Regions from separate parts of the Paenibacillus sp. GCM10028914 genome, predicted to be linked through region 3. Evidence: riboswitches for the same ligand, from Rfam matches in the RefSeq annotation. Region 3 holds a riboswitch; each other region holds the start of a gene.
What was found. A riboswitch is a leader RNA that binds a small molecule or an ion and turns the genes downstream of it on or off. The one in region 3 is predicted to bind cyclic di-AMP.

Region 1 (3,264 bases), on a different contig from region 3:
CTCTTCTGAACTTGCTTCCATATTCGGAACAGGTGTTGAGGAAACTTCGGACAAGACCTTGTTCTTCTCCCGCCCTTTCCAGAATTTGAACACGCTGCATTTCCCTCCTCTATCTGACATATGACATTTATGTACTCAGGGAATTCGGCATAAGATGCTTATGAATCAATCTCTTAAACTCGTAAATATCAGATAAACTTCCGATCTCTTGTTCTGTATACTTCTCATAGATTGATTTCACGAAATTCGCTCCATAATCATGCAGCATCGTTCCCGCAAATAATCGCTCAATAAACTCATTATACTTCATATTGAGTCCTTTAATAAACTGTTCTACTCCTTCGATGTCACACCGCAGCAGTTCAAAAATAATGGGAGGATACTCATACTCTATCGGTGCAATAGTACTATCGGCAAAGTCAATAATATAAATGAATTCATTCGAGTCAATCAGCACATTATCATCTGTAAGATCACCATGTACGTGAACGAAAGTTTGTATCTCATATCGATTCAAAAATTCTGCAACCTGTAACCTTACTTCTGGAAGTAAGATATTCCAACGTTCATTATAAACAGATCTCTCGATGATAACCGCAGGACTAAACTCTTCATCCGGTTCGGTGTTCAGCTTCTCCATATCAAGCTGCAAGCGTTCTATAAAGACACTTTTCTGCTTCATTGTAAATGAACCTAACACATCACCAGCACTGTCTCCCTCAATATAATCCATAATGAGATATTTAAATACATATTTATCAACGATTTCACCAGTAGCGACAATGGACGGCGTACGAACGCCTTGATGAATCGCTCTTTGCATCGAAGCCTGTTCGGCCGTATAGTCCTGATCTGTGTTTAGGCCCGACTCGGTTGGGGCGAAAATCTTAATCACATAACTTCCAACTTTAAACACGGCATTGGTCCCCGGCTTCAAATGAGAGATATGCTCCGCCCCGAGCAAGTGTTCATTGGTAAATATCTTTTCTATTAGAGGTCTGAAGTCTTCTATGGACTGATAGACAGCTCCCCAAGCATTCCAATTGTTAATCGTTTTTTGAAATAGATATGACATCGCTTTCAAGACCTCCGAGTTCATCGCCTTTCTTTACATCCTATCATATAACAAAAAGCCCACGAATTCATCGCGGACTTCTATTATTGTAATTATTAATTTACACTTCCGACCATCTGAGCATAATTTTCTTGACTGATAACTCGACGAGCGGTTACATAACGATTCTTATAGTATGATTCAGACAACTTACTGATTCTTACACCTCTACTAGTGGAAGCATGTGCAAATTGATCATTTCCGACATAAATTCCTGCATGAGAAATTCCCTTGCCACTCGTATTAAAGAAGACTAAATCTCCGAGTCGAAGATCATCTTGATCCACATGAACACCAGCTTTAGCTTGTGAAGCAGAAGTGCGCGGTAAATCCAGATCATATTTGTTGAAAATGTACAAAATAAATCCGGAACAATCAAACCCGCTTTCAGTCGTTCCTCCCCACTTATAAGGAGTTCCAACCAATTGAGTTACTTGACTTTGTAGCTTCGCCTGATCAGCATATGCTGTGAAGGCGCCAGAAGAAAAAATAAGTGCAGACCCTAGCAATGATAGTATGACTTTCTTCAAAACACTTTCTCCCTTCGGTGCCTACGGAGTTAGCTAAGGGTTCGGCTGAAGGTCCCCTATATTCCCTCTACATCAAGAATAATTCACCCGGATCGGTTCCCCCGTTTTCAAAAACGAAATTCGGCAAATTCATTAAATTTTTGTAACCCTATCATAGGTTAATATATTTTGGCTAGATTTGTCAATGACATAGTGACAAAAATGTAATTTTTATAATAAAAATAGTGTATATCTTAAGATCACATATCAAAAAAACAGCCGGGATATGTCGGCTGTTTTTTTCGACCTACTATTATTTGCTATATTAAGCTGCCATTGCACGGCAAGCTTCAGCACATTTAAAACATGCTTCAGCGCAGCGCTGACAATGCTCGTGATCATGTTGCTTACACTCATTACCGCATTTCTCGCATATTTCAGCACATGCCTCACAAATTTGTTTGACATAAGAGCTATTGATTGACATCGCATGAGCTGCAAACGCACATAAATCAGCGCACTCCCGATCAAGACGAATGCAATCCTTCATCATCTTCATATCTTCTTCTTCTAGACAGGCGGAATAACAATGATTACAAGCCTGCATACAGCGTAGACATTCATCGATACATTTTTGCATTTGTTCATGTGACATTGTTAGTTCTCCCTTCAGAGTCGTAATTCACCTTGTTCAGCAAGGCTATATATTAATAACCACATTTTGTGTGGAATCTGTGTGGAAAATAATAGTTTTAGTTTTTTTCAAGAATATCCCCGTGTGAGCTCGTGTTGACTAGCCCTCACACATTCTTTACACTGAACAGAAAATCCATATTCAAGAAGGAAGCATAGAGGTGACTTATGAATAGAGAAATATTTGAACGTGAAATAACAAGAATTCTAGAACCCAATCTTAACCTTCCCTTGATTCAGATAGGATTAATCCGTGATGTTATGCTGAAAGATAATAAGGCTGCTATGACTCTTATCGTAACGGAACAAGATCAAGCAGAAGGTACAACAGAAACTCTGAGAAAGCAGATTGAAGGGCTGCTTCGGACCATCGGTATTTCAGATATACATATCCGGATCAAGATTGTAACGAAAGAGGAGAAGCATAGCATTACTACAAGGGCACAAGAGATGAATCAAGCTCAGCAGACGCCCGCTAAAAAACCTGCTGCACCAAATCCATTTCCTATAAGTCCAATGATCGCTGCAGGTGTAAATTTCATTGCGGTTGCAAGCGGGAAAGGTGGTGTAGGAAAATCAACTGTTACCTTGAACCTCGCAAAAGCATTACATAAAGCTGGTAAGAGAGTTGGGATCATTGATGCTGATATTTATGGCTTCAGCATTCCTGATATGATGGGAATTCACGAGAAGCCGGAACCTACAAACAACCGTCTTACTCCTCTGATAATGAATGGAATCCAAGTCATCTCTACCGGATTTTTCACAAAAGGGAATGATCCTGTGTTATGGCGGGGTCCACGCCTTGGAAGAATGCTGTCCAGCTTCTTGAATGATGTAAGGTGGGGCTCACTGGATTTCATGCTTATTGACCTGCCGCCTGGAACAGGTGATATCGCTTTGGCTATTCATCAGATGATCCCAGAATGCTCAGAAATCATCGTCACA
Region 2 (3,264 bases), on a different contig from region 3:
TTGAACCACTGCCTGCGCTTTTTGAGGGGAATCCGACTGTGAGCCAATATTTACGCTTGGATGAGGCATTAATTCAGACGAGCTTTTTACAGTGGACTGCGGAAAAGGATGAACTTTTGAGCGATTTATGCGGTCGTTTCATGCATCGTCGCCTCTATAAATATGTAGAAATCGACAACATCGATGTAGAAATGATCGACGGAATCCGCCAAGCCTTTTCTGAAGCGGGATTAAACCCTAAGTATGATTTTGAGATTGATTATCCGACCGATCTTCCTTATGATGAGTTTCATTCCGGTTCGCCTGAGAGCGATAAGCAGATTCTGTTACTGGATCGACATGACCATGTACAGGAGATATCCGAAGTATCCGATATTGTGCGTTCTATCAGCGGCATTCACCGTGGGCGGTATCGTTTATATTTTCCTGAAGAAAAGGTAAGAGCTGTACTGAACAGTCTGCCTAAAGAGATTGCCTCTGTGTTTTTACAAAAATAAATAGTTTCATTAGAAGAGAATTTCAGCAGCAGATATCGGCATTTTTTGCGGCTGCTCTACAACAAGAAAGGAGTTTATTTCATTATGTTATTCGACACACACACACATCTCGATGCTCCCGAGTTCGACGAAGATCGCGAGGAGGTCATAGACCGTGCACTAGAAGCAGGCGTAACCCGTATGATCAACATCGGTTTTAACCGGGAGACAATTCCTACTACCATGAAATTGGCTGAGACCTATGATTTTATATATGCTGCTGTAGGCTGGCATCCTGTAGATGCGATTACGATGAAAGATGGGGATTTAGAATGGATTGCCTCTCTGTGCAAACATGAGAAAGTGGTGGCTATCGGCGAGATCGGCCTGGATTATCACTGGGATACCTCACCTAAGGAGATTCAGCATACAGTGCTGCGTCGCCAGATTGGATTAGCACGGGAACTGAATATGCCCATCGTGATTCATAACCGGGATGCGCATGAAGATATCGTGAAGATTTTGAAAGAAGAGAAGGCTTCCGAGGTCGGCGGTGTTATGCACTCTTTTTCAGGTAGTTGGGAAACGGCCAAGTTATGCCTCAATATGGGCTTTCACATTTCTTTTGGTGGACCGATCACATTCAAAAATGCGAAACAGCCTAAAGAGGTTTTGGCACAGGTTCCAATGGACCGATTACTCATTGAAACGGACTCCCCATATTTAACACCACATCCTTTCCGAGGGAAACGAAATGAGTCCGCTCATGTGCGTTTAGTAGCTGAGACCGCAGCTGCCATAAAAGGGTTGTCTCTGGAAGAATTAGGTTTAATTACAACCCAAAATGCGATGGAACGATTTGGAATTAAATGAAATCAAGAGTAAAACAGATGAAAAACAGAGCTTTAGCGACCAATTAAAGTTTTTTAATCAAAAAAGGCGACTATATTACAATATTTTAACCTTTTTTCTGAAAAAATGTGGTTGATTGTTGCTTTACAACCTGTATCGAAACAGGATATCATCTTGTCAGTGATAAGAAGCTGATCGAAATCATCAGCCGAATATTTTATGAACCGTCACGCTTAGTCTCCAATGATTTGGGGAACGGGGGAACCGATACAGTAATAGCTGGCTGAGTGCAAGCTTTCCTGTATTTGATTTCTTTTTTGGGTCTTAGGGGTGAATTTGAGGGCATCCGCCATGAGCGGTTGACTTGAGATAGGGCGTCTCTCTTACGTCCGAACCCGACAGCTAACTCCGTAAGCGTAATTAAGAGAGGCAAACTCGTGCATACCATTTTCCAGATCGTAGACATCAGGAAGCCACGAAAGAGTCTCTATCACTCTTTCTTTGGCTTTCTTTTATTTTAGAATATTGGAGAGTGTATCGTCATACTGTTGGTAAACAGGGGGTGACGGTTGTGTGTACGAATCGACGGGGAGTAACGCAGAGTGAAGAAAGATAGCAGAACACTCTGTGAGACAATTTGCTATAGTCGCGTCAAATGCAATCATGCGTTACCTAGACGGCGGGACTATGAAGGAGGATGAAATAGTGGGCATTTTTCAACACGAAGAGACCCATGAATCACAATCATCCAGCATGTCTTACGCATTACGATGGAAGCATGAGAATCTGCGTCAACTAATGCTGGCCGCCATTGGCGCCATCGCAATTACATTACTCGTTATGCTGATTGTTCACACTCGGCCGGGTAAAGAGGTTCAATTGGTGATTGATGGACGAATCACCACAGTAGAAACCCATAGGGCTTTGCTGCATGAAGTGCTGGATGAGCAAGCCATTTCCCTGAAACCACAGGATGAGGTTTCTATGCCGTTAAACGGTGTTCTCCAAGATGGAGATCGCATTATTATTAAACGAGCGGTACCTGTTCGTATAACCGCAGACGGCAAACAAAACACAATATTTACTACCCAAGATACGGTTGCAAATGTACTCAAAGAATCGGGCATTTCAATCAAGGGCGAAGATACAGTAAAACCTTCCCTGGAAACAAAAATTTTCGGGCAAGAAGAAATCCGTGTAGTTCGCGTCACGAAACAAACTGTTAAACAGACTGAAACTCGTGCGTTCCGAGTCATCAAAACGGCTGACCCTTCCTTGGAAAAGGGGGATAACCGCGTCTTGCAAAGCGGTAAACCAGGCGTGGTGGTGAACTATATTGAGAAAGTGTACGAGGATGGAAAGTTTGTCTCAAAGAAAATTATTAAAAAAGAAGTTCAGAGTAAGACCAAAGATAAAATCATTGCAGTCGGAACGAAAAAAGTAGCTGTGCCTGTTCAGACGGCTTCTGCTGAATCGTCGCAATCTAATAAGGCTGTTACAACAAAAACAGTAGCTACTCAAGAGAAGTCAGCGGTTAAGACGGCATCCTCAACTGAGAAAGCTAATAACGTTATATCTAGAGCCGGTGTTGACTTTGAATACAAAAAAGTAATAAACAATGTATCTATGACAGCATATTCCGCCGAACAGAAAGGCATTGGTACCCGTACTGCTTCCGGTACACGTGTTACCGAAGGACGTACGATTGCAGTGGATCCGAATGTCATTCCGATCGGCTGGTGGGTATATATTGAAGGCGTCGGCTTCCGTCGTGCTGAAGATACGGGGGGTGCCATTAAAGGCAACAAAATCGATGTGTATTACGATTCCCTAAAATCAGCACTTAGTTTCGGGCGTAAAAGCGGTCATACTGTTTATGTTATCGGTCCGGTGAAACCAGAGCTTAACTAACGTATGATTTCTGTTTTACAATGCC
Region 3 (3,264 bases):
AGCTGTAATTGGGTCATGTTCTTTTCCACTCGTAGTGAACGGATCAATTTACCGATTTGACTGCTATCCATCTAGACCACCTCTGGTTTTTATAATGCCGTCCCATATGTAAAAATACAATAAACGCTCCGTAGAGTCTGCTAATGCTCCAAGTAAATATATATTATTTCGAAAAACCTGCAAGCAGGGTAATGGTATATACACTTGCAGACAAAATGCCCACTATATAATATGAATGCAACAACGCCGCCTATTTCTCCAATGGGCGGCGTTGTTGCGATTATTTTCGTTTGATATACGCTTTAAAAATCCACAGGCTTTTCGTTCATCCCAATCTGCTAGCCATTATTACCAAAGCAGGCTAATGGTTAACAAATTAAACAACGCTAATGGAAGGATTGGATTGAATCCTGGATACGGTGGCCGTGGTGGCGGATAGCCTGGATGAAATGGTGGCCGCGGTGGTGGGTAACCAGGGTAAAATCCACGTGTACTTCCTGGATCAATGTTCAAATATACATATTTTGTATCTACACCTACAACAATTCCTTCGATGACTTCATGATCTACCGTCTGCACTCGTACTTTACGATTCATTGCATTTTTCATCGTATGGTGGACGTTTTCCTTGTGTTTAAGCATAGAGTTCGCAATATGTTGGTCGCATTCGTATACGACTTGGTGACTCGGATATGTCGTCATACATTCACTCCTTCGTATTATCCTTGCTCTCACTATATGCGCACGCCCATGAAAGGGTGTATGCCTATTCATGAAGGTTTGACGAACAGAACATACGGGTATAAGTAAATACTAGGTATATCCAAGAGGAGGTTTAGGTTAATGCAAGATATTCAGTCCGAACAAGGACGTTTTTTCATAGGTGAAAATGGAAATACAGTCGCTGAAATTACATATTCGTCTCTAGGTGACCATGTGATTAACATTGACCACACCTTTGTTTCTCCTTCTTTACGAGGCAAAGGAATTGCCGAACAGCTAATTCGAAAAGTAATCGAGTATGCCAGAGCCGAAGGCTTAAAAATTAATCCTTCTTGTTCTTACGCTGCCCATCATTTCAACAAATTTCCCGAAGATCGGGATCTGTTACATTAACAATCTGAGATTTATAGAAACAAAAAAGGATTGTCCTCTGACAGTCATCTTTAGATGATTGTCAGGGGACAACCCTTTAATTCGTTATGAACACCACTAGAAGATTCGATTTGCACCATTATATTTAGGACCCCAATAGGAGCTGTTTAAATTTGCAATCGTAATTCCTTTGCTAGTAGCGGAAATAAATTCATTATTACCAATATAAATACCTACGTGAGATGTCGAAACTTTATTCGTAATAAAGAATACAAGATCTCCTTCTTTCAGATTGCTCTTCGAAACAGGTGTTCCGTGATTTTCGTGCAATGAAATGGAACTGTGAGGCAGACTAACGCCCATTTTTCCATACACATATTTAATAAAACCGGAGCAATCGAATCCTGTGGATGGCGAAGAACCGCCCCATACATATTTAACGCCTAGATGCTTCTTAGCTTCTGCTACAACTTGCTTTCCTTTAGAAGTGCTTGTAGCAGATGCAGTATAAGCAGGTTTATAGGTTTTTCCATCTGTGCTTAACATAGCAATATTGTTCTTCGAATCCCAATTCAACGTGAATCCGAAAACATCGGTTACAAAACGAAGTGGTACAAATGTACGTCCTCCAATAACTCGCATCTTCGTATCCATTTTAACTTCTTTTGAGTTCACAAAAGCACTGCTGGAATTGGATTTCAATACGATCGTTTTGCTGCCTTTTTTAATCGTTACTTTAACTATGTATGAGTTGACCTTCTCATATTTAACTGTAGCTCCTAGCTTATCACCAATCATACGAATCGGTACTTGAGTATATCCATTACTGTCAACGAATGGAGTCTGATCTGGAAAATTAACTAATGAATCATTGATTTGAACTTTGATAGAAGATGTAGCTGCACTAGCAAAATCAGGACTAAGAACAAATGTAGAAGCTACAATCGCCCCAGTTAATAGCATTTTTTTCAGTATGTTATTCATGATGTTATCCTCCCTGTTGCTTCCGAGGTTAGTTGACGGATTCGGGAAGAGGTATTCCCTAGTTTATCGGATAAACATTCACCCCATATAAAGCTCCCCCGTACCAGACGTTATGCTCGACTGGATTCAGCTGTTTGTAGACCAAGTGACTTATATAAAGTTAACATATCTTAAAGGGGAATTTACGTCTAAATTGTGTCCGTTTCGTGAAAATATGAATAGATTGTAACTATTTGAAGTCAATTTGATACTTTTTCGATACCTATTTATGACATGGGAAATATTGAAAAGGTTTTATCTGCAGGTTTACGGTTATCCATCTTGACTTTTACGAATAAAAAAACATATATTAAAGCCATACCCTCTTATAAGGAGAGATTTTGATGTCGGTGAGCGTTCTTAACTAACCAAATTTCATAAGATTGGAAATTCCTTGGTTTGTTCATAGTCCGAAATGGCTATGTCTATTTTCTTATGGATTTTTCCATCTATGCAATTAGTTAAGAACTGCGGATATCAATTGAAGCCCGGGAGGTCTATCCTGTTTTTTGGCGTCTATTCATCCGTGCTGACAGTTCAGCACGGATTTTTTAGGAATATGGCTGATTATTTAGCGCTCAAAGCCTATTTCTATCGTGATGTCGAAAATATAGGATGGCCGATCTAAAGGCAGAGAGTGAACCTAAGGTTCATTCTCTGCCTTTTTTTTGTTTTCCGGGCTGTTTCAAGGAACATACAGATTAAAGAATATTAATAAGGAGCTGGAAATCAATGAATTCATCAACTTTAAAACAACTGCAATACGACAAGGTAAAAAGTGAACTAGAACGTTTCGCTGTCTCTTATCTTGGAAAAGAACACATTCGAAACATGCAGCCACTTACACAGCTTAAAACAATACGTCATCAGCTTGATCAGACCCATGAAGCAGGAGCATTACTCCGTGCCGGTGCTAGTGTGCCTATCCCATCACTGGAAGGAATCGAACCCGTCCTGCAACTGTTAGGAACAGGTTATGTGCTTAGTGAACGAGACTTTTCCCATATTCAACAATTTCTGCGTAGCTGCAAGCAACTGATTCGTTATATGGCTAATAAAAGTGATATCGCTCCTACTATCGCTGCATACGCTTCGTCGATGTATGAGCTTTCGTCCCTTCTATCAGAAATTGAACGATGTATTTAC

Region 1: another riboswitch for cyclic di-AMP. It lies ahead of ACFQV5_RS10750 (C40 family peptidase); the one in region 3 lies ahead of ACFQV5_RS24790 (C40 family peptidase).
Region 2: another riboswitch for cyclic di-AMP. It lies ahead of ACFQV5_RS25315 (resuscitation-promoting factor); the one in region 3 lies ahead of ACFQV5_RS24790 (C40 family peptidase).

What each region holds. Positions count from the first base shown of each region.
Region 1 covers NZ_JBHTFO010000012.1:122,586-125,849, forward strand. Annotated here, with positions in the region: gene ACFQV5_RS10740 (2Fe-2S iron-sulfur cluster-binding protein) at 1-93, opposite strand, end outside; gene ACFQV5_RS10745 (aminoglycoside phosphotransferase family protein) at 128-1,075, opposite strand; gene ACFQV5_RS10750 (C40 family peptidase) at 1,171-1,644, opposite strand; cyclic di-AMP (ydaO/yuaA leader) riboswitch at 1,648-1,780, opposite strand; gene ACFQV5_RS10755 (four-helix bundle copper-binding protein) at 1,949-2,278, opposite strand; gene ACFQV5_RS10760 (Mrp/NBP35 family ATP-binding protein) at 2,485-3,264, shown strand, end outside.
Region 2 covers NZ_JBHTFO010000021.1:11,104-14,367, forward strand. Annotated here, with positions in the region: gene ACFQV5_RS25305 (HD domain-containing protein) at 1-497, shown strand, start outside; gene ACFQV5_RS25310 (TatD family hydrolase) at 579-1,349, shown strand; cyclic di-AMP (ydaO/yuaA leader) riboswitch at 1,549-1,760, shown strand; gene ACFQV5_RS25315 (resuscitation-promoting factor) at 2,034-3,239, shown strand.
Region 3 covers NZ_JBHTFO010000018.1:891,304-894,567, reverse strand. Annotated here, with positions in the region: gene ACFQV5_RS24805 (helix-turn-helix domain-containing protein) at 1-71, opposite strand, end outside; gene ACFQV5_RS24800 (hypothetical protein) at 349-702, opposite strand; gene ACFQV5_RS24795 (GNAT family N-acetyltransferase) at 844-1,116, shown strand; gene ACFQV5_RS24790 (C40 family peptidase) at 1,213-2,079, opposite strand; cyclic di-AMP (ydaO/yuaA leader) riboswitch at 2,084-2,221, opposite strand; gene ACFQV5_RS24785 (hypothetical protein) at 2,570-2,746, shown strand; gene ACFQV5_RS24780 (endonuclease MutS2) at 2,851-3,264, shown strand, end outside.